DNA from 4 places in the Terrabacter sp. 2YAF2 genome. Region 3 is predicted to be linked to each of the others. Evidence: predicted binding sites of a transcription regulator. Region 3 holds the regulator's gene; each other region holds the start of a gene.
The links. Region 3 encodes LexA, which represses DNA repair genes until DNA is damaged. Its sites were predicted from a motif close to TCGAACANNTGTTCGA; they were not measured.
Positions count from the first base shown of each region.

Region 1 (5,584 bases), on a different contig from region 3:
TCGAGGTCGCGCTGTCGCCGGGGGTGCGCGCAGCGGCATACGCCCTCGGTGAGCGGGTCCGTGCCGAGGACGGTGCCGGCGACGCGGCCCGCCTCGTCGACGCCTACCTCGGGGGAGTCGTCTAGAGCGTCGCGGCGAGCTCGGTGCCCTGTCGGATCGCGCGCTTGGCGTCGAGCTCCGCTGCGACGTCGGCGCCGCCGATGACGTGCACCGTGACTCCCGCGGCCGCGAGCTCCGGGCCGAGCGTGTTGACCGGCTCCTGGCCGGTGCACACGACGATGGTGTCGACGTCGAGCACCTGCGGGTCCGTGCGGTCCTCGCCGTGGGTGATGTGCAGGCCCGCGTCGTCGATGCGCTCGTAGTTGACGCCGACGTGGTGGTGGACTCCCTTGGCCTTCAACGCTGCCCGGTGCACCCAGCCGGTGGTCTTGCCCAGACCCTTGCCGATCGGCGTGGCCTTGCGCTGGAGCACGTGCACCTCGCGCGGCGACGGGGACGGGTGCGGCTCGACGAGCCCGCCGCGGGACGCGTCCGGCTCCCCGACCCCCCACTCGGCCATCCACTGCTCGACGCTCATCGGGGACTCGACGTGCGTGAGCAGCTCGCTGACGTCGACGCCGATGCCGCCGGCGCCCATGACGGCCACGCGCTCACCCAGCGGCGCCTCGCCGCGGATGGCGGCGGCATACGTCACGACCTTCGGGTGGTCGATGCCGGGCACGTCGGGCAGGCGCGGCTCGACACCGGTGGCGACGACGACCTCGTCGAACTCGGTGAGGTCGTCGACCTCTGCATGGCGGCCGAGATGGACCTTGACGCCGCCGAGCTCGAGCCGCCTGCGGTAGTAGCGGATCGTCTCGGCGAACTCCTCCTTGCCGGGGATCCGCATGGCGAGGGCGAACTGTCCGCCGAGGTCATCGGCGGCCTCGAAGAGCTCGACGCGGTGGCCACGCTCGTCAAGGGCGACCGCGGTGGCGAGGCCTGCGGGCCCGGCGCCGACGACGGCCACGTGCTTGGAGCGACGGGTCGGAGCGAGCACGAGCGTCGTCTCGCGGACGGCGCGCGGGTTCACGAGGCACGTCGCCGTCTGCTTGGCGAAGGTGTGGTCGAGGCAGGCCTGGTTGCAGGCGATGCATGTGTTGATCTCGTCGGCGCGGTCGGTCGCGGCCTTGGCGACCCAGTCGGGGTCGGCGAGGAAGGGGCGCGCCATCGAGACGAGGTCGGCGCTGCCGTCGGCGATGACCTGCTCGGCGAGGTCGGGCATCGAGATGCGGTTGCTCGTGACGACCGGGATGCCCACCTTGGGGCGCAGCTTCGCGGTGACGCGCGTGAACGCGCCGCGCGGCACCGAGGTGACGATCGTCGGGACGCGGGCCTCGTGCCAGCCGATTCCGGTGTTGATGATCGTCGCGCCCGCTGCCTCGACCTCGTGGGCCAGGGCGACGACCTCCTCCCAGGACTGTCCGTCGGGCACGAGGTCGAGCATCGACAGGCGGTAGACGACGACGAAATCGGGACCCGCGGCAGCGCGCACGGCGCGGACGACCTCGACGGCCAGACGGCGACGGTTCTCGGGCGAGCCGCCCCACTCGTCGGTGCGCTGGTTGGTGCGCGGCGCGAGGAACTGGTTGATGAGGTAGCCCTCGGAGCCCATGATCTCGACGCCGTCGTAGCCGGCCTCGCGCGCCAGGCGCGCACAGCGGGCGTATGCCGTGACCGTGCTCCGGACGCCGCGCGCGCTGAGTGCCCGCGGGGTGAAGCGCGAGATCGGGGACTTCACGGCCGACGCCGAGACGGCGAGCGGGTGGTAGGCGTAGCGGCCCGCGTGCAGGATCTGGAGGGCGATCTTGCCGCCCTCGCGGTGCACGGCGTTCGTGATGACCCGGTGGCGGCGGGCCTGCCGCTCGGTGACCAGGACCGAGCCGCCGGGGTAGAGGGCGCCGGCCAGGTTGGGGGCGAAGCCGCCCGTGACGATGAGCCCGACGCCGCCGCTGGCGCGCTCGGCGTAGTAGGCCGCGAGCCGGTCGAAGTCCTTCGCGCGGTCCTCGAGGCCCGTGTGCATCGAGCCCATGACGACGCGGTTGCGCAGCGTCGTGAAGCCGAGGTCGAGCGGTTCGAGCAGGTGGGGGTATGCCGTCGTCACCCGCCCGAGGGTAGCCGCTGGTTACCGTCCGGTAGCCGGTCAGGCGGCCAGCGTCACAGTCCGGGACGCGTGGGTGAGAATGGCGAGGTGAGCGATCTCGAGCACCTGGACGTCCTCGTCGTCGGAGCCGGCCTCTCCGGCATCGGCGCGGGCTACCGTCTGTCGACCATGAGCCCCTCGCGCACCTGGGCGATCCTCGAGGCGCGGGACTCCCTGGGTGGCACCTGGGACCTCTTCCGCTACCCCGGCGTCCGATCCGACTCCGACATGATGACGCTCGGCTTCCCGTTCGAGCCGTGGACCGACCCCGACGCGATCGCCGACGGGCCGAAGATCCTCGACTACCTGCGCCGGACCGCGGAGAAGCACGGCATCGCCGAGCGGATCCGTCTGGGCCACCAGGTCGTCGCAGCGTCCTGGTCGAGCGAGGAGGCGCGCTGGACGGTCACGGTCGAGCGCGACGGCGCGCGTGGGCAGCTGACGTGCGGGTTCCTCTACCTCTGCAGCGGCTACTACGACTACGAGCGGCCGCACGACCCGCAGCTGCCCGGCCTCGAGTCCTTCCAGGGACAGGTCGTGCACCCGCAGTTCTGGCCCGACGACCTCGACGTCACGGGTCGCAAGGTCGTCGTCATCGGATCGGGAGCCACGGCCGTGACCCTCGTGCCCTCGCTCGCCGAGGCCGGTGCCGACGTGACGATGCTCCAGCGCACGCCGACGTGGATCGCGTCGCTGCCGCGTCAGGACCGGGTCCGCGACGTCATGCAGAAGGTCCTGCCCGCGCGAGCGGCCGGCACCGCGGCGCGCTACAAGAACGTCCTCGGCACGATGGGCGTCTACGAGCTGAGCCGTCGGCGCCCTGCGGTCATGAAGTCCTTGCTGTCCAAGGGCGCCGCCAAGTCGCTCGGCTCGACGGACCTCGTCGCCGACCACTTCACCCCCACCTACGACCCCTGGGACCAGCGCCTCTGCGTCGTCCCCGACGGTGACCTCTTCGAGGCCGTGCGCAGTGGACGGGCCCACGTCGTCACCGGCACCATCGAGACGTTCGAGCCACACGGCATACGCCTCCATTCGGGGCGCGAGCTCGATGCCGACATCGTCGTGACGGCAACCGGGCTCCGGATCAGGCTCGCCGGCGGCATCGCCATCACGGTCGACGGGCAGGACCAGGCGACCGGTGACCTCACGGTGTATCGCGGGCTCATGTTCGCCGGAGTGCCGAACCTCGCGGTGTGCGTCGGCTACGTCAACGCCTCGTGGACGCTGCGCGCCGACCTCGCGAGCCGCTACGTGTGTCGGCTGCTGGGCCACATGGAGCAGAACGCGTGGCGGGTGGCCACGCCGCACGCTCCGGAGGGAATGGCGGGCCAGCCACTGCTGCCGCTCGCGTCTGGCTACGTCCGGCGGGCCGAGGACGATCTGCCCCAGCAGGGGGACGCCGCACCCTGGCTGATGCGCCAGAACTACCTGCTCGACCGGCGCGACATGCTCCGCAGCGACGTCACGGAGTCCATGGCCTTCGCGCGCTGAGGCGCCTTGTCCCGCAAGCGAACTCGGCTGTCCACAGACGTGGATGAGCCCTATCTTTCCCTTCGTTCATATGTTCTAATTGAAGGACTGGGGTGGTGTTCGTCCGAGGGGTGAGGGGGCCCGTGTGACGCCGTTTGTCAGTTCGCCGCGCGTCGCGGCCCCACCGCTGGACGACGACTACACCAAGGCTCATCTGCAGATCGACCTGACCATCGAGGGCGACCACCTCCTGCGTGAGATCGAGGCGCTCGAGGTCGAGAAGGCGAAGGTCGAGGCGGACCTCATCGACGCGTACGCCGCCCTCCACTCCGTCGAGACCCAACAGGTCGCGGCCGCGTCGGTCCACGTCTCGACCGACCGCGTCGTGGCGGACGAGATCGCCCTTGCGACCGGGGTCGGCGCCGGTGAGGTCGCGCGGCGACTCGACCTCGCCACCGCGCCGCGACGGCACCGTCTCATCCGGCAGGCGATGCGTCACGGAGAGCTGTCGCTGCACCGCGCCCTGCAGGTGGTCTCGGAGACGGCACAGCTCCCCGACGCCGATGTCGCGACGGTCGAGGCCGCGGTCCTGGCGCCCAGCCGCGATGGTCAGCCGGTGCCCCAGCGCACGTACGTCACGCGCCTGCGCCGGGCGATCGCGTCCGTCGACCAGCGGGGCTCGGATGAGCGGCGTGACCATGCGCGCAGCAGGCGCGGGGTCTTCGGACGCCAGACCGGGGACGGGATGGGTTCGTTGACCCTGGTGGGTTCCGGTGATGTCATCGCGGCCGTCCTCGACCGTCTTGACGCCGCGGCTCGTGAGCGCCGCAGCGCCGGTGACTCCCGTTCCCTGGACCAGCTCCGGTCCGACCTCGCGGCCCATGCGCTGCTCCATGGACCGCTCGACGCCACCGCGGCGACGGCCGGTGCCGGCGCCCCCGCGATGGCGTGGCTGGTCGTCCCGTTCGAGGTGGCCGTCGGCACGAGCGACGCGGCCTGTGAGCTGCCCGGACACGGCTGGGTGACCGCACGGCACGCCCGCGAGATCATGACGCGTGCCGGCTCCGTGTGGCGCACGCTGCCGGTCGACATCCGGACCGGCCGCGCCCTGAGCGCTCCGAGTGCCTCCTATCGGCCCACACGCGAGATGGTCGAGCACGTGCGCGCCGTCGACGGGGTGTGCCGGGGTCCCGGCTGTGAAGTGCTCGCCCGTCGCTGCGACCTCGACCATGAGACTCCTTGGCCGTTGGGGCCGACGGCCGTTGGCAACCTGCACGCCAAGGAGCGCTTCCACCACAACCTCAAGACCGCCGGCATCTGGCGGTCCGAGCCTGTCGACGACGACGGACTCGAGTGGACCACGACGGCCGGTCGCCGCTATGTCACCAGACCGAAGGACTGGCGTGCCGGCCTGCGCGAGCCCCGCCCCGTCGGTGCCGACGATCCGGACCCACCGCCCTTCTGACCGACGACCGGCGACCGACCCAGTCCGGGCCTCGGGCGTTTCGTCCAGCGGTGGCTCGCCCGTGCTCATCGGGCGTGAAGTGGGTACGAGCGGGACATGAGCGAATCGAACACACCTTCGAGCGACGACGTCATCGGTGCCACCAACCCCGCGAGTGCGGGACCCGGCGGAGACTCCGCGGTCAAGGACCCCGAGGACTGGGTGACCGGCGACGAGGCGATGACCGGCGCGCAGCGCAGCTACCTCGAGACCCTGGCCCGCGAGGCCGGGGAAACCCTGCCGGGCGACCTCACCAAGGCCCAGGCCTCAGAGCACATCGACCGCCTCCAGCAGGTGACGGGTCGAGGCTCCGACAGTGCCGACAGCGGCACCGGCCCCATCGGCGCGGACGGCAACGTCGGCCGGACCGAGGGTCACGGCAGCCAGATCTGAGTTCCCGCGGGGCGTGACCGGGGCGATCAGAC
Region 1 covers NZ_JBFRFG010000001.1:384,415-389,998, reverse strand. The annotation lists gene AB4030_RS01775 (glycosyltransferase) at 1-125, shown strand, start outside; gene AB4030_RS01770 (oxidoreductase) at 122-2,143, opposite strand; gene AB4030_RS01765 (flavin-containing monooxygenase) at 2,231-3,676, shown strand; gene AB4030_RS01760 (HNH endonuclease signature motif containing protein) at 3,801-5,120, shown strand; gene AB4030_RS01755 (DUF3072 domain-containing protein) at 5,217-5,552, shown strand; gene AB4030_RS01750 (DUF4921 family protein) at 5,579-5,584, opposite strand, start outside.
Region 1: a site for LexA is predicted at 3,739-3,754, ahead of AB4030_RS01760 (HNH endonuclease signature motif containing protein). Genes of this name have one in related genera too.

Region 2 (5,584 bases), on a different contig from region 3:
CTGCCAGCGATGGTCGCGCCGAAGTGGCTCGACAACAAGATCCAGCCGATCGCGATCGACGACGTCGTCACGCTGCTCGTGGGCGCCGGCAGCCTCCCGCCCGAGGTCAACCGCACCTTCGACATCGGCGGCCCCGAGGTGCTCACCTACCGCGAGATGATCGCGCGGTTCTCCGACGCCACGGGTCGCCGCCGGCCGCTCGTCGTGACCGTGCCGGTGCTGACACCGCGCCTCGCGAGCCACTGGGTCGGGCTCGTCACCCCGATCTCGGCCGGGCTGGCCAAGCCGCTCGTCGGCAGCCTCGTGCACGAGGTCGTCGCCAAGGAGAACGACCTGCAGGAGCTCTTCGACGTGCCGGGGGGCTTCACCGACTTCGACACGGCCGTCCGTTCGGCGATGCGCACCGTGAAGCCCGACACCGCGATGCGCAACCTCGCCCTGACGAGTGCAGCGACCGTCGCGACCGTCGCCGTGGGCTCCCTTGCCACCAAGCCCGATTCGACGTGGTACCGCTCGCTCGACCTGCCGGAGTGGCAGCCCCCGACCCTCGCCTTCCCGATCGTGTGGACCGCGCTCTACGCCGACATCGCGGCGAGCTCGGCGACCGCGCTCAACGCGTACGACAAGGCCGGCGACAGCGAGGGGCGCAACGCCTACCTCAAGGCGTGCGGCACCAACCTGGCCCTCAACGCAGCGTGGAGCGTGCTCTTCTGGCGCTCCCGCAGGCCGTGGGTGGCTGCGGCCGAGGCCGCCCTGCTCACCGCGAGCTCAGCCGACCTGGCCCGCCGTGCGGGGACGGTCAGCAAGGGCGCCGGAATCGCCCTGTCGCCGTATGCCGCGTGGTGCGGTTTCGCGACCGCCCTCTCGACCGCGATCGCCCGTCGCAACGGCTGACGGCGGGTCGATCCAGATGTATCTGCCTCTCTAGCGTTCTGCTGATACATCGGCAGACAGCCCTCGAGACGGAACAGTCGGCCGAGCGCTCGACCGGCGAATGCGATGTCCGCGCGGCGCGACGACGGGTGGCGGATGCGTCAGGCGCTGACCGGCTGCTTCGTGAAGGCACGGCGGTAGGCGACCGGCGGGATACCGATCTGGCGCTGGAAGTGGTGGCGCAGGACGGCGGCCGTCGCGAAGCCGCTCTCGCGGGCGATGCGCTCGACGTCGAGGTCGGTGGACTCGAGCAGGTGGCGCGCACGGAGCACGCGCTGACTCGTCAGCCACTTGTGCGGAGTCGTGCCGACCTCGGCTGTGAACCGCCGGGCGAAGGTGCGTTCGGACATGGCGGCCCGCTTGGCGAGCGAGGGGATCGAGTGCTCCTCGTCGAGTCGCTCCGAGACCCACTCCATGACGTCCTGGAGCCCTTCGCACGGTTCGGACGGGACGGGCGTCTCGACGAACTGGCGCTGGCCCCCGGAGCGGTGCGGGGGGACGACCATCCGGCGCGCGATGCGGGTCGCGACCTCTGAGCCGAGCTCGGTGCGCACGAGGTGCAGACACGCGTCGATGCCGGCGGCGGTGCCAGCGCTCGTCAGGACCGGGCCGTCCTCCACATAGAGGACGTCGAGGTCCACGCGGGCTCCCGGGTTCTCCTCGGCCAGCCGAGCGGCATACCTCCAGTGGGTGGCGCACTCGCGGCCGTCGAGCAGGCCCGCGGCCGCGAGCTGGAAGGCGCCGGAACAGACCGAGAGCACGCGGCCACCGCGTGCCGCGTTGTCCCGGAGGATGTCGAGGACCTGAGGGTCGTAGGGGCCGTCGACGGGGCCCCCGGGGATGGCGACGAGGTCGGCGCCGCGGGCGGCCTCGAGCGGGAACGGCGCGACGACGCCCATGCCGCTCGTGGTGCGCAGCACCTCGCCGGGACGGGGCGAGCAGACCCGGAAGTCGAAGGCCGGGACGCCGTCGTCGGTGCGGTCGATGCCGAAGACCTCACACAGGACGCCGACCTCGAACGTCGCGACGGGCTCCTGGACGATGACGGCGATGGTGCGCAACATCTGCCCAGCATGGCACCGGTGGCAGGATCTTGTCGAACACCGACTGTTCTGCCACTCGTGGCGGGATCATGGTGAGCGCAGACTTTTTGCCATGGACACCATCTTCTTCTTCATCATGATCGTCGCCATCATCGCCGCCCTCGAGCCGCACCACCGTCGGACGTTCTCCCTCCCACGGGCTCCGTTCGGCGCGGACGCCGCGCTGGACCGGGACATCGAGCGCGTGCGCCACGACGTGCCCGTCGCATACGACACGCCGGTCGCCCACTGAGCCTCGGACCGATCCGTGCGACGAGCGTCCGCATCCCTCGACTGCCCGGACCCGTCCGCGCTCGCCGACGTCTACGGCGACTGACCGACCTCGCTCAGAACGGCGGCGGGTCGTCCGGTGGTGTCGAGTCCGGTGGTGTCGAGTCCGGTGGTGTCGAGTCCGGCACCTCGTCGGGCCGATCTTCTGGTAAGGGGCCTGGTGAGGCGCCCCGGATCGGCGACCCCGAGCCCCGGCCGCGCAGCGGCTCACGCAGCGGCTCACGCAGCGGCTCACGCCAGTCCTTCGGATAGGTGATGTACTCCCGGCCGGCGAGCGAGGTCCATGAGATCCCATCATCGGCCGCGCGGCGGACGCGCCAGACTCGAGCGGTCTTGCCGTTGTGGCAGCTGCGACTCAGGGAGTCGAGGTTGGAGACGTGGGTGCGGCCGGCCGGCCACGGTAGGAGGTGGTCGACGTCGCACCGGTCGGCCGGCACCTGGCACCCGGGGCCGCGACACACACCGTCGACCGCCTTGACGTGCTCGACCATCTCGGGAGTCGGGGTGTAGCGGTCGGTCGAGAGCTCGAGGGCGCGGCCGGTGTCGACGTCGGCCGCGAGACGCTGCCAGACCGAGCCGGGGGCGGTGATGATCCGGCGGGCGTGCGCTGCCGTGACCCAGCCGTGGCCGGTCAGCTCGCACGGGGCGTCGGACAGACCGGCAGCCACCTCGAACGGAACGACGATGCGCACCGCCGCGGGCGGGGCGTCCGACAGGCCGGACCAGCTCGGGCCGCCAGCGCTGAACCCCTCCCCCGGGCCGGCGTCCGCTTCGGTGCAGTCCGCACCGCCGTCCGAGCAGGACGCACCTGCGGGCCGAGCCCCACCGGTGAGCGGGCCGCCTCCAGGGCCGCGTCCGCGACACGATCCGCACCGGTCGACCTCCGGGCCCGGAACGAGCCCGAAGAGGACGAGGTCGCAGAGCAGGTCGCTGCGCAGCTGGTCGAGCGTGCGGGGGTCGCCGGCCGCACGCGCGGCCCGTGCCATCGCGTCCACGCGGTCCAGCACCCCGACGACGCGCTCGGCGGGCGCCACGACGGTGAACGTGCCCATGCCGTCATCGACCAGTCGACCGAAGACCGTGCGCCTGGCCGTGGCAGCCTGTCGGCGCTCCTCGTGCCCAGGCGGGTCGGCGGCTCGCACGCACCGCCGCAACCGGTCGCCGAAGAGGCGGTGCGAGGGGATCGAGCCGTCGCGAGCGGGCGCGAGGACGGTCGCCTCGAGTTCGGGGACGGCGTCATCGGCGAGCGTCCTCGTCTCCGCGACGATGCGCAGCGCCCGCTGGAGGCTGACCGAGCCGGCGCGCAACCGCTCGCGCAGCACCCGGTGCCGTCGGGGCGCCGTCGCCAGCTCCAACCTGCGCGCGACCTCTGACGCGCCAACACCGGTCGCGCACGCGATCTCCTGCGTCACGACCTGGTCGGCCGTGATGGGCACCGGCGAGGTCGAAACCAGCTGGGAGAGGTGCTGCTCCTCGACGGAGTGCAGCGCCGCATAGGCATCGACGATCCGGCCCTCGAGGCGGGCCTTGTGCACCTCGAGGCGCTCGATCTGCGACAGCACCGCCTCAGCCTCGTCGAGGAGCGAGAGTGCCGGACGTGGCTTGGGACCCGGCCCCGACGCCGACTTCGCCTGTCTCAGCAGCCAGACGACACGCGGGTTGAGGCCGTCGCCGGCCGCACTGGAAGCCGAGCGCCCGGAGTCGAGGAATGGCACGAACTCACTCCTCCCACCCGGGTCGCCGACTCCTCAAGTAGAACACATGTTCGACTAGCTCACAAGAGTTGTCCACACCCGTCTCTCACCTCGACACCCTTGCCGCAGAACGGGATTCGGGGTGGTCAGCTCTTCGGGACGGGCTTCGCTCGCGACTTGCGACGCGTCAGGAGCACGCCCGCGATGCACAGCGCGCCGCCGACGAAGGTCAGGGGCGGCGGCACCTCGGAGAGCAGCGCCCAGGCGATGAGCGTGGCGATGAAGGGCACGAGGAAGGTCGTCAGGGTCAGCTTGCCCGCATCGCTCCGCGCCAGCACATAGGCCCACGTCGAGAAGGCGATGGCCGTCGGGAAGACGCCGAGATAGGCGATCCACCACAAGGTGCTCGCGTCGCTGTCGCGCACGACGGTCACGAGCTCGCCGCTCCACGGCAGGCACACGACCGCACCGATGATGCAGGCGATCCAGGTGACCTCGGGGCCGGGCAACCGCCCGAGGAGCGGCTTCTGCGCGAGCACGCCCACGGCATACGTGATCGCGGCGAGCACGGCCAGCCACACGCCCACCATGTCGCCGGAGTCACCGGAGGAGAACCCTCGCGCGATGACGACGACGCCCGCGAAGCCCACGGCCATGCCGATGAGGAGCCAGCGGCTCATCTTCTCGCCGAGGAAGACGGTGGCGAGCAGCGCCACGATGATCGGACCGATCTGCACGATGAGTGCCGAGGTGCCTGCGTCGATGCGGCGCTCGGCCTCGTTGAGGGCGAGGTTGTAGACGCCGAACCAGCCCACGCCGCAGAGCAGGAGCAGTGGCCAGTCACGGCGGGCCGGCCAGGTGCGCGGCCGACGGAAGACGAGGACACCGAGCGCGACGGATGCGACGAGGAGCCGACCCAGCGACAACGCGCCGGGCGGCACGTCGCGGCCGAGGTGCCGGATCGCGACGAAGGCCGACGCCCAGAGCAGGAGCGTCACGGCCACGGCGCCGAGCACCAGCACGCTCGAGCGCCGATTGCTGGGCGGGGCCATTGCTGCGGTGCGAGAGTCCACGGTCACCCCGTGACCATAGGCGTCGGCACTGACAGCCCGCCGCGCGGTTTCCGGTCAGATGTCCCCGACATCCCGCCACCTCGGGCGCGCTTGCTCTGCATCCATGCATAAGTTAGCGTTTGCTTTATGGCAATGACTGGTTATGTGTGGATGAAGGGTGCCTGTCCCCTGCTCGGGAGCATGCCCGTGCGCTGAGCCGCAGGCCACGCCGCCGCGGCCGCTCCCGAGCGCCCCCGCCCCCGTCAGCACCCACCCACCCCGAAAGGCACGACCATGTCCCGCGGCGCCCAGCGCATCTCCGTCGACCTCGCCGAAACCGCCCGCCGACTCGCCCGCCAGCGCGCCCTCTGGCAGCGCCTCGTCGACTTCGACCCCATCACCCGCTACTACGCGCGCCTCCTCGCCGACCACGACCACGAGGCCTGGCTGCTCACCTGGCTGCCCGGTCAGGGCACACCGTGGCACGACCACGGCGGCAGCGCCGGCTCGTTCGTCGTGCTCCAAGGCGTCC
Region 2 covers NZ_JBFRFG010000005.1:290,639-296,222, reverse strand. The annotation lists gene AB4030_RS07985 (tryptophan-rich sensory protein) at 1-894, shown strand, start outside; gene AB4030_RS07980 (GlxA family transcriptional regulator) at 1,035-1,997, opposite strand; gene AB4030_RS07975 (hypothetical protein) at 2,089-2,268, shown strand; gene AB4030_RS07970 (HNH endonuclease signature motif containing protein) at 2,363-4,021, opposite strand; gene AB4030_RS07965 (DMT family transporter) at 4,147-5,079, opposite strand; gene AB4030_RS07960 (cysteine dioxygenase) at 5,347-5,584, shown strand, end outside.
Region 2: a site for LexA is predicted at 4,060-4,075, ahead of AB4030_RS07970 (HNH endonuclease signature motif containing protein). Genes of this name have one in related genera too.

Region 3 (5,584 bases):
GTCAGGCGCACGGGTGGCCGCGTGAGGCGCGCCGCGCGGGCGGCCCGGGTGGCGTCCCGGCCGGTGGGCACCAGGACGAGACGGGGCCGACCGGTCGGCAGCGACCGCGCAGGCTCCTCGGTGTGCGGCGAACGAACGGCCTCGAGGACGATGGCGCTCATGGTGACCTCCCCTTGCTTCGGATCTGGCGAACACATGTTCGATAGAACGTCTGTACGAGTTCTAGCACGTATGTTCGATGAAGTCGAGACACGCCTCGAACAGGTGTTTGGCAACTGTGTTCGAACCTCGTAGTCTCTGCTCACACCAGAAACCTCACCAGCCACCACTGACACTGGCCCCGCGCCGAGCGTCACACCGCGGTCTGACGAGCTGACGAAAGGGACACCATGGGCGTCACCGAGCTTCCCGATCGCGAGACCGGCGACGGCCTCACCGTCCGCCAGCGACGGGTGCTCGAGGTCATCCGCAACTCCGTCGACCGCCGCGGCTACCCCCCGAGCATGCGCGAGATCGGCGACGCGGTCGGCCTGGCCAGCCCCTCCAGCGTCTCCCACCAGCTCAACGCCCTCGTCGCCAAGGGCTACCTGCGGCGTGACCCCAACCGGCCGCGCGCGCTCGAGGTCGTCTCCCCCGACGCCAAGGCCGAGGAGCTGGGCTACCGCGGGGGCGACGCGACGCCGCAGCGTGCGCGGGGCGACCAGTACGACACCGACACCGACTCGGGCGACGCCCGCCCGGAGGCCTCCTACGTCCCCGTGCTCGGGCAGATCGCCGCCGGCGTGCCGATCACGGCCGAGGAGGTCGTGGAGGACGTCTTCCCGCTCCCCAAGCAGCTCGTCGGCGAGGGCGACCTCTTCCTGCTCAAGGTCAACGGTGACTCGATGGTCGACGCCGCCATCTGCCACGGGGACTGGGTCGTCGTGCGCCAGCAGCAGCACGCCGACAACGGTGACGTCGTGGCGGCCATGCTCGACAACGAGGCGACGGTCAAGACGTTCAAGCGCAAGGACGGCCACGTGTGGCTAATGCCGCACAACCCCGACTTCTCCCCCATCGACGGCGACCACGCCACGATCCTCGGCAAGGTCACGGCCGTCCTGCGTCGCATCTGAGCCCGCGGTCCGATGACACCGTCACGCACTCGGGACGTCGTCCTCACCTACCGGTACCTGCGCGGGGCGATGATCGCCCTGCTGCTCATGCTGCTGCTCTCGGTCGGCTACCAGTGGTGGTGGGAGACGGACCACTCGTGCTGGCTCGGGTCGATCAGCGCCTACTACTACACGCCCGCGCGCTCGGTCTTCGTCGGCTCGTTGTGCGCCCTCGGCGTCAGCCTCATCGCCTACAAGGGTCACTCCCCCGAGGAGGACGTGCTCCTGAACTTCTCGGGCCTCATGGCCTTCGTCGTGGCCATGGTGCCGACCGTGCCCGACGCACGGTGCGGACCGAACGCCTACACCCAGACCCCGGTGGAGATCGCTGCCGCCGTGCGCAACAACATCTGGTCGCTCGTCGTCGTGGCGGTCAGCGCCGCGGTCGTCGCCGCCTGGCTGAAGCGCGGCGCCACGACCCGCGATCCCAGTGAGCTCCCCACCGCGCGCTCGGTCGTCATCACCGTCGTCTGCGGTGCGGTCCTGCTCGGCGAGCTCACGCTCTTCCTTCTGCTGCGCGACCGGTTCATCGCGTTGAGCCACGGCATCGCCGCAGGCACCATGGTGGCGGCAGTCATCGCTGTCATGGTGCTCAGCGCGCTGCGCGCGGAGGAGCGCCACCAGTCCGTCGCCTCCCACCAGGGTGCCACCTACAAGCGGATCTACATCGCGATCGCGGTCGCCCTGGCCGTCGCCCTCGTGGTGACGGTGCTGACGGCCCTGACCTGGAGTGGACTCGACCACCTCGTCCTCATCTCCGAGGCCATCATCATCGTGCTCTTCTGCACCTACTGGGGTGTGCAGACCAAGGAGCTGTGGGACCTGCGCGACGGCACAGAAGCGCGACCGGTGAGGTCCGTAGCCGAGTAGCCTTCTGGTCGTGGGCGATTCGTCGCCATCCGATGCCGACGATGCTCAGGCGTTCGGAAGCTCAGAAGGTCAGGGAGCAGCGGAGGTCCTCCAGGGTCGGGCCGAGCGGGGCGTGCAGCCGCAGCGTCGCCTGCGCGTCGCCCCGCGTGGCCGAGCGCGTGACGATCGCGACCGGCACGCCGCGCTGGTGCGCGCGACGCACGAAGCGGTACCCGCTCATCACGGACAGCGACGACCCGAGCACGAGCACCGCGCCGGCGCCCTCGACGATCGAGAAGCACTGCTCGACAAGGGCTTTGGGCACCGACTCACCGAAGAAGACGACGTCGGGCTTGACGGTGTCGTTGCCGCAGACCAGGCAGCGCGGCGCGTGGAACGAGTCGACGAGCGCGTCGGCGAGCACGATGTCACCGTCGGGCCGCACCTGCTCCCCCCACTGCGAACCCACCGTGCGTGCAGCCTCGGCGAAGCGCTCCATGAAGCCGGGGTTCGCCTCGGTCATCCTCTGGTGCAGGCCGATTCGCGAGGTGTACTCACCGCAGGTGAGACAGACGGCACGGTCGAGGGAGCCGTGCAGCTCGATGACGTCGGTCGCTCCCGACGCCTGGTGCAGGCCATCGACGTTCTGCGTGATGATCGGCCCGACGTACCCGGCCGCCTGCAGGTCGGTGACGACGCGGTGGCCCTCGTTGGGCTCGGCCGCGTTGAAGCGCTGCCAGCCGATGTAGCTGCGGGCCCAGTAGCGTCGTCGCGCCTCGGGCGATCCCGCGAACTCGCCGTACGTCATCGGCTCGACGCGGCGGGTCCCGTCCGGTCCCCGGTAGTCGGGGATGCCGGACTCCGTCGAGAGGCCGGCACCGCTGAGCACGACCACCCCACCACCACTGACCAGGTCCACGAGGTCGTCGAACGTGCCGAGGTCGTGCGTCTCGAGCGGCAACGTGCGCGAGGTCGAGAGCCGCGTCGTCGCCGCGGTGAGCGTCGGTTGCGGAGGTATGCCGTTCAGCTGATGCACCCGGTCAGCCTACGTCGGCTGCCGCCGCCTCCCGGTCCCATGTCGAGGGTGTGACAGCACGTCGGCGAAGCTCCGCCTTGCGCACCTTGGCCGTGGGAGTTCGCGGCAGCTCGTCGACGAGCTCGACGTAGCGCGGACGCGCGAAGCGCGGCAGGACGGAGTCGACGCGCTGGACGAGCTCCGCGCAGTCGAGGCTCACGCCCGGGGCGGGGACGACGGCCAGCATCACCTCGTCCTCGGTGCCGGCAGGGACCGACGGCACGGCGTAGGCGGCCACCTCGGCGACGCCCTCGAGTGCCGCGACCGCGCTCTCGACCTCGAAGGACGAGATGTTCTCGCCGCGGCGACGGATGCAGTCCTTGGTCCGGTCGACGAAGGTCACCCAGCCCTCGGCGTCCATGACCCCGGAGTCTCCGGTGTGGAACCAGAAGCTGCGCCACGCCGCGACCGTCGCCTCGGGCAGCCCGTGGTAGCCGGCCATGAAGCCGAACGGCACCCGCGGGCGGACCATGATCTCCCCGACGGTTCCTCTCGGTACCGGCGCGTCGGTTTCCGGGTCGCGCACCTCCACCTCGAACCAGCGGTCGAGGACGAGACCGGCCGTGCCGGGCCGCGACTGCCCCAACCGGCCGTAGAGCGGGATGTTGACCTCCGTCATGCCGTATGCCGTCACGACCTCGGGCACGCCGAAACGCTCCCGCCACGCGGCTTCGTGCGCGGGAGGGTTCGGCACGGGACACACGACGCGGAGGCCAAGCTCCCGGTCGTCGGCGCGGGGCGGCTGGGCGATGACGAACTCGGACATCGAGCCGAGGAGGTTGGACACCGTGCAGCGGTGCACGCGCACGTCCCGGCTCCAGGAGCTCGCGCTGAACCGGGGGCGCAGGACCGCGCTGGCCCCGGCCAGGATCGTCGCCCCGAGCTGCATGAAGAGCCCGTTGGCGTGGAAGAGCGGCATCGTGACGTAGTAGCGGTCCTCGCCCGCCAGGCCCAGCCCCTCGATGCTGCCCACACCGAAGAGGACGCAGTGGGCGTGCGGCATGACGACGCCCTTCGACGGGCCGGTGGTGCCCGAGGTGTACATGACGCAGGCGGTGTCGGCAGCCCGCGGCAGCGGCCCGTCCCATTCCGGCGCCGACTGCCATCCGGTGAGGTCGATGACCTCCAGGCCTGCGGCGGACCCGAGCGCGTCGCGGACGGCACGGGTTCCGGCGGCGTCAGCGACGACGAACCGGGCGCCGCAGTCGTCCAGCTGATGGGCGAGGAACGCACCCTCGAGGGCGGTGTTGACAGGCACGATGACGGCACCGAGCCGGCCGAGGCCCAGCCACACCCGGACGAAGTCGAGGCCGCTGGGGAGCAGCACCGCCACCGGGTCTCCGCGGCCCACCCCGACGGACGCGAGTCGGGACGCCACCCGACGCGCGTCACGTGCGGCGGCGGCATACGACAGCGAGCCCTGCCCGATGACGTGGACCAGCTCGCGACCACCCAGCTCGTCGGCTCGCTGCTCGAGCACGAGCGGGAGCGCCCAGCGAGTCACGTCATCGTCGAACATGACTGCCAGACAACCACTCCCACGCGGGGATCCCCGTGTGGCGGGACGATACTGGCGGAGCGGCGAAGTGGCCGCCCGACCCACGGCAGGTCTCGGCACGCGAGCTAGCGTGAGCCGCATGAGCCTGCGCGACGCCTTCGGCACCGATGTCCTCGTCACCGGTTGGGGCCACACCCGGTTCGGCCGCCTCGACGACGAGTCCCTGGAGAGCCTCGTCGTCAGCGCGGCCAGCGAGGCCCTGGAGTGCGCAGGGGTCGAGCCGGGGCAGGTCGACGAGGTCGTGCTCGGCACCTTCAACTCGGGGATGTGGCCGCTCGGCTTCGCGTCGTCACTCGCCCTCCAGGTCAGCGACGACCTCGCGAACGTGCCCGCGACGCGCGTCGAGAATGCCTGCGCGTCGGGCTCGGCGGCCGTGCAGCAGGGCGTCAAGTCGATCCTCGCGGGGACGGCCCGGACCGTCCTCGTCATCGGCGCGGAGAAGATGACGCACGCACCCGCCGACGTCGTGGGCGCAGCACTGCTCGGCGCGGACTACGAGCTGGCGGGACGCGCGTCGACGACGGGCTTCGCCGGGCTCTTCGCCGACGTCGCCCGGCACTACGAGAAGCTCCACGGCCCGGTCGTCGACACCCTCGGCTCGATCGCCGCGAAGAACCACCGCAACGGCGTCCTCAACCCCTACGCGCAGCTGCGCAAGGACCTCGGCGAGGACTTCTGCCGGACGGTGTCGGACCGCAACCCCGTCGTCGCCGACCCGCTGCGCCGGACCGACTGCTCACCGGTGTCCGACGGCGCCGCCGCCCTCGTGCTCTCGACGCGCCCCACCGGTGGCCGTGTCGACCCGGTGCGCCTCGCCGGCTTCGGCCACGCCAACGACTTCCTGCCCGCTGGCAAGCGCGACCCGCTCGCGTTCGCGGGGACCACGGCCGCCTGGGAGCGCGCGCTCGCCATGGCCGACGTCGACGTCGCGGGCCTCGACCTCGTCGA
Region 3 covers NZ_JBFRFG010000016.1:12,427-18,010, forward strand. The annotation lists gene AB4030_RS16350 (LysM peptidoglycan-binding domain-containing protein) at 1-161, opposite strand, end outside; gene lexA (transcriptional repressor LexA) at 390-1,115, shown strand; gene AB4030_RS16360 (hypothetical protein) at 1,128-2,024, shown strand; gene AB4030_RS16365 (Sir2 family NAD-dependent protein deacetylase) at 2,086-3,039, opposite strand; gene AB4030_RS16370 (AMP-binding protein) at 3,044-4,597, opposite strand; gene AB4030_RS16375 (acetyl-CoA acetyltransferase) at 4,716-5,584, shown strand, end outside.

Region 4 (5,584 bases), on a different contig from region 3:
CGACATCAGTGAGGACGCCGAGACCCTCGTCCGCAAGGAGCGCGCGGGTGCGGAGTTCGCCATCACGCAGATGGTCTTCGACGTCGACAACTATCTCCGGCTGCGTGACGAGCTCGCGCGACGCGGCTCCCGGCTCCCCGTCGTCCCGGCGATCATGCCGATCACCAACGCGCGCCAGGTGGTGCGCATGGCGCAGCTCGCGGGCCAGCCGATGCCGGCCACGGTCACCGACCGCCTCGAGCGCCACGGCGACGACGCCGCCGGCGTGCGCGCCGAGGGCATGGCCATCGCGACCGAGTCGTCACGCCGGCTGCTCGACGAGGGAGCACCCGGCATCCACTTCATCACGATGAACCGCTCGTCAGCGACGCTCGAGGTCTTCGGCAACCTCTGAGGCACCGGGCGAGCCCGGTGGTGGCCGGGGACGACCGAACGGCCGACCCCCGGAAAGGGCCGGCCGTCCGGTTCGGTGGCGCCGGGTGGTCAGCTGCTGGACGGGGTGGTCGTCGCCGTGCCGCCGGGGGATGCCGGTACCTCGCCCTGGAGTCCCTGGAGTCCCTGCTGGCCCTGGGGGCCGTCGCCGTCGTGGTCGCCGCCATGCCCGCCGGGCCCGCCCGGGCCGCCCTCCTGGACGGCCGTCACCGCGAAGGACGCGTTGACCTGCACCGTGATGTGGGTGCCGTCGGCGCGCACCATGTGCGCCTCGTAGACCCCGTCCGAGTCGGTCTCGACCCGCTCGATCGTCGCGGTCGGCTCCTTGGCCTTGGCGGCCGCCGTCACCTTGGCGGCCGTGTCGCCCGTGAGCAGCTTCTCGTCCGAGCGCATGGGCTTGCTGGGGTCGGTGTTGCCGTTGCCGGTCATGCCCGGGGTGCGTGCACCCTCGCCGGCCTGCCCGTAGGCGCCGCTCGTCGTGGTGCCGGTGCTGCCCGTCTCGTTCGCGCTGGCGAGAGCCGCCCCGCCGAGCGCGAGGGCTGACGCGGCCACGATCCCGGCGCCTGCCAGCGCGATGGTCTTGTTCTTCATCCGTTCCACTCCTTCGATGGGCTGGCCTCGTGCCAGCTGTGTCCACCGTCGGCGGCAGCGCTGTGGTCACCCCCTCGCCCGCGTGGGGACGTCCTGTGAGCCGGGCGCCGACCTGTGAACGGCACGGCCCCCGGGGCCACCGCGAAGGGGGCCGGGGTCAGGTCTGCTGCTCGAGCCGTTCGTCGGCGCGCGTCCTTCGAGAACGCAGGGCGCGCCGTTGGACCGTCGGTGCGTCGCGTCCTCGGTGCTCGGACGGCGCGGCGATCCCCACCCGCTCACCCCAGGCGTCGTAGCGACGCTTGTAGCGGCGGATGCGGGCGGCCAGCTTGTAGACGAGGAAGGCGCCGAGCAGGAGCAGGAGCAGGGCGATGGCCGCTGCCCACCACGGGTGCGCGATGGCGAGGGCCGTGACCCCGGTGACCGTGACGTCCTCGGTGGTGCTGACGAGGACGTTGCTGGCGGGCTCGGGGGAGGTGTTGACGGCGGCCCGCAGCCCGGCCTTGATGCCGTGCGAGATGAGGGCGGTGACGCCGCCAGTGGCGGCACCGACGGCCGCGTCGAGGGAGGCCGTGTCGTGGCCGATGAGGTAGCCGATCGTGGCCCCGACCGCCGGTCTGACGACCGTGTGCACCGAGTCCCAGACGGAGTCGACGTAGGGGATCTTGTCGGCGAGCATCTCGACCGCGAAGAGGATCCCCGCGCCGATGAGCACGTCGGTGCGGGCGAGGGCGTTGGGGATCTGGCTGAGACCCCAGATCTTGTCGGCGAGCCCGAGGACGAGCACGACCGCGTACGCGTTGATCCCGCTGCCCCACCCGGTGGTGAAGGCCATGGGGATGAGCTCGGCGCCCACGACACCCCTTCGGTCGTGCGCCGGTCGCTGTGCGCCGGTGCGTCTGCTGCTGGGCCGGACGGCCGAGCACAGGTCCAACGTCCGCGACGCTCCCGCATTCCCGGAGACCGCGCAACGGGACGCGCGCAGCCGGCAGGCAGCGGAAGGGGCCCGATCCATGAGCGGACAGGACCCCTGCACCTCTCCGTTCGCGGACCGGACCCGCTGGCCCCACTCTGCCGACGGCCGAGACGCGCGGACCTGAGCACAACTACTCAGATTGGTCCGGATCGTGACGGAACGGGCCCGGGTGCGGGCCTTCGCGCAAGGTCGGCAACGGCCCGTGGACCGTCTTGACAGCCTGTCGGCGGCAGGGGTTAGGCTTCGAGTGTCGAACAAGTGTTCGAACAGCAATGATCAGTCAGGTTGTCAGTTCAGTCGTCGGTTGGTGTCGGACCGCTCGTGTGGGGCGCGGGTGGTTCGGGTCGTGATGTCGGCCTCGACGTGTCCGAGGGAGACGTGTCGTGGTGCGTAGGTTCAGTGACTCCGTGCAGGTGAGAGTGCGCGAGCGGGAGCAGTCAGGGGCGGTTCAGTCAGGGGCGGTTCAGTCAGGGGCGGTTCAGTCAGGAGCGGTTCAGTCAGGGGCGGTTCGGCAGGCTCGGACTGCGGGGAGGTCCGAGTCGGTCCCGGGACCCCTCCAGGCCGGGTCCCTCGAGTCGTCGCCCGAGGCGTTCATCTGGCGCGGACGCCTCTACGTCGTGCGTGGCGTCCTGGCGCACTGGCGCGAACGACGGGCGTGGTGGCGCGACGCGCTCGAGGCCGACGAGGCGCAGGTGCGTCCCGGCGAGATGCTCGTCGCAGCAGCGAGCGAGCAGCACGTCTGGCGCGTCGAAGCGAGCCCCGGCTGGTCGTTCACGCCCGGGGTCTATGACCTCGCCCATGACGAGTCCCCGCACGGCGACCGGTGGTCGCTCGTCCGGGTTGCCGACTGACCATTCCCGGTTCGGAGAAAGAGGAGACCACCGTGACCGCCGCCCACCTGCGCCGCCCACCCATCTCGGTCGCCGTGCTCGACCTGCTCGAGCGGGCCCGTGTGACGCTCGAGTCCGCGTGCCGCACCACCGAGGCTTCCGAGCGCTACCGCGACGCCCACCTCGGTGCACTGCGCGCCGCTGCCGCCCTCGTCGCGGCCCGGACCGTCCCCACGCCGCGAGCGCGCCCCCGCAGCGTCTGGCAGGTGCTGCCCGGCGTCGCGCCCGAGCTGGGGGAGTGGGCCGCCTTCTTCGCGGCCTGCTCGGCCCACCGGTCGGTCATCGACCGGGGCGGCCACATCAGCGCGCGCGAGTCCGACGACCTGCTGCGCCAGGCCGAGATGTTCCTCGAGATCGTGCAGGACCTGCTCGGTGTCCCGCTCACGGTCCCCCTGCCGCAGTCGATCACGCCCGTCTCGAGAAGCCGGGCGAGCGGGGCGTGACGACCAGCATGACCACCAGCATGACCACCACCATGACCAGCGGCGCCGCGGGCGAGAGCTTCGTGCACCTGCACGTCGCCTCGGGCTACTCCATGCGCTACGGCACGGCCAGGCCCCACCAGCTCGTCGAACGGGCGGCCGCCTTCGGCCAGCCGGCTCTCGCCCTGACCGACCGCGACGGACTCTACGGCGCGGTCAAGTTCGTGCGTGCGTGCATGGAGCACGACATCGCCCCGATCCTCGGTGTCGACCTCGCCATCGGGCCCGAGCAGCCTGAACGCCAGCGTCCCGCGCGCACCCCGGTGCGGGGTGGCGCGCTCGTCGACCCGCGGCTGCCTCGCGTCACGGTGCTGGCGCGTGGCAGCGGCAGCGGCCTCGCGCCGGGCGCGGGATGGGCAGCGCTCTGCCGGCTCGTCACCGCAACCCACCTGCGCGGTGAGCGCGGCAACCCCGTCACGACCGCGAGCCTCGTCGCCGAGCACGCGCGCACGTCGCCCTCCTCGCCCTCCTCGCCCACGTCGCCCACGACGGAGGACGACGGACCCGGCGGCCGTGGCGGACGGCATACGTCACCGGTGGCGGACGGCGGCCCCTCTCGCCTCGTCGTGCTCCTCGGACCCGACTCCGACGTCGGTCGGGCGGTGCTCGCCAAGCGTCGGGACCGCGCCCGAGCGGCCCTCGAACGCTGGATGGCGCTGCTCCCGCGGGGCGCCGTCGTCGTCGAGGTCGTGTGCCACGGCGGACCGGAACACCAGCCCGGCAGCCTCGGCCAGGCTGCACGCATGCTGGCGCTGGCCCGAGAGGTCGGCGTGCCGAGCGTCATCACGGCAGCGGTGCGCCACACCGACCCCCAGGACGCCGCCATCGTCGATGTCCTCGACGCCGCCCGCCGGCTCGTCGCCCTCGACGCCCGCCACCTCGACCGCGTCACGACGGCCGGGCACCTCTCGCCGACCCCCCTGATGCACGCCCTCGCCCTCGACATCGTGCAGGTCTCCGGGCCCGGTCTCGTCGGCGGCGGGTCACGTGCCCGCGAGCAGGCACGCGAGCTGCTCGCCCGCACCACGGCGCTCGCCGCCGAGTGCGTCCAGGACCCACGAGCCGACCTCGGCATCGGCTCGGTGCACCTGCCCGAGCCGGGCATCCTCGGCATCCGGCCCGGCACCAACCCGCACCGCGTCCTCGCGCGCCGGTGCCGCGAGTCCATCCCGACCCGCTATCCCGGCCGCTCCGAGAGCGAGCTCGTCGCGGTCAGCGACCGGCTCGAGGACGAGCTCGGCGTCATCGAGACGCTCGGCTACGCGACCTACTTCCTCACCGTCGCCCAGGTCTGCGACCTCATCCGTGAGATGGGGGTGCGGGTCGCGGCCCGGGGGTCAGGCGCAGGGTCGCTCGTCAACTACCTCCTCGGCATCTCCGGCGTCGACCCTATGCGGCACGGCCTGCTCATGGAGCGCTTCTGCTCACCGCTGCGCGCCGAGCTGCCCGACATCGACATCGACGTGGAGTCCGCCCGCCGCACCGAGATCTACGAGCGCATCCTCGACCACTTCGGCGGCGACCGCGTCACGTGCGTGTCGATGATGGACACCTACCGGGTGCGGCACGCGATCCGCGACGCCGGCGCCGCGCTCGGGCTGCCGCCGCCCGAGGTCGACGCCATGGCCAAGGCCTTCCCGCACATCGCGGCACGCAACGTGCGCCATGCCCTCGCCGAGCTGCCCGAGCTGCGGGCGAGCGGTCTCGACGTGCCGCGCCTGCAGCTGATGTTCGACATCGTCGAGCGGCTCGACGGGCTGCCCCGGCACATCGCCCTGCACCCCTGCGGGGTCGTGCTGTCCGACTCCGTCCTGCTCGACCGCACCCCGGTCGAGGCGAGCTGGCTCGGCTTCCCGATGAGCCAGTTCGACAAGGACGACGTCGAGGAGATGGGCCTGCTCAAGCTCGACGTCCTCGGCATCCGGATGCAGTCGGCGATGGCCCACGCGATCGACGAGGTCGAGCGTGTCGACGGCGACCACATCGACCTCGACGACGAGTCGCAGGTGCCCTTCGACGACGAGCCGACCTTCGAGCTCGTCCGGTCGACGAAGACCCTCGGCTGCTTCCAGATCGAGAGCCCCGGGCAGCGCGAGCTCATCGGCAAGTTCGGGCCGCGCAGCTTCGACGACCTCATCATCGACATCTCGCTCTTCCGGCCCGGCCCGGTCAAGAGCGACATGATCATCCCCTTCCTCAACGCGAGGCAGGGGTGG
Region 4 covers NZ_JBFRFG010000004.1:105,552-111,135, reverse strand. The annotation lists gene metF (methylenetetrahydrofolate reductase [NAD(P)H]) at 1-394, shown strand, start outside; gene AB4030_RS05870 (hypothetical protein) at 484-1,023, opposite strand; gene AB4030_RS05865 (DUF4126 domain-containing protein) at 1,181-1,876, opposite strand; gene AB4030_RS05860 (DUF6504 family protein) at 2,380-2,847, shown strand; gene AB4030_RS05855 (SAV_6107 family HEPN domain-containing protein) at 2,880-3,329, shown strand; gene AB4030_RS05850 (DNA polymerase III subunit alpha) at 3,350-5,584, shown strand, end outside.
Region 4: a site for LexA is predicted at 2,247-2,262, ahead of AB4030_RS05860 (DUF6504 family protein). Genes of this name have one in related genera too.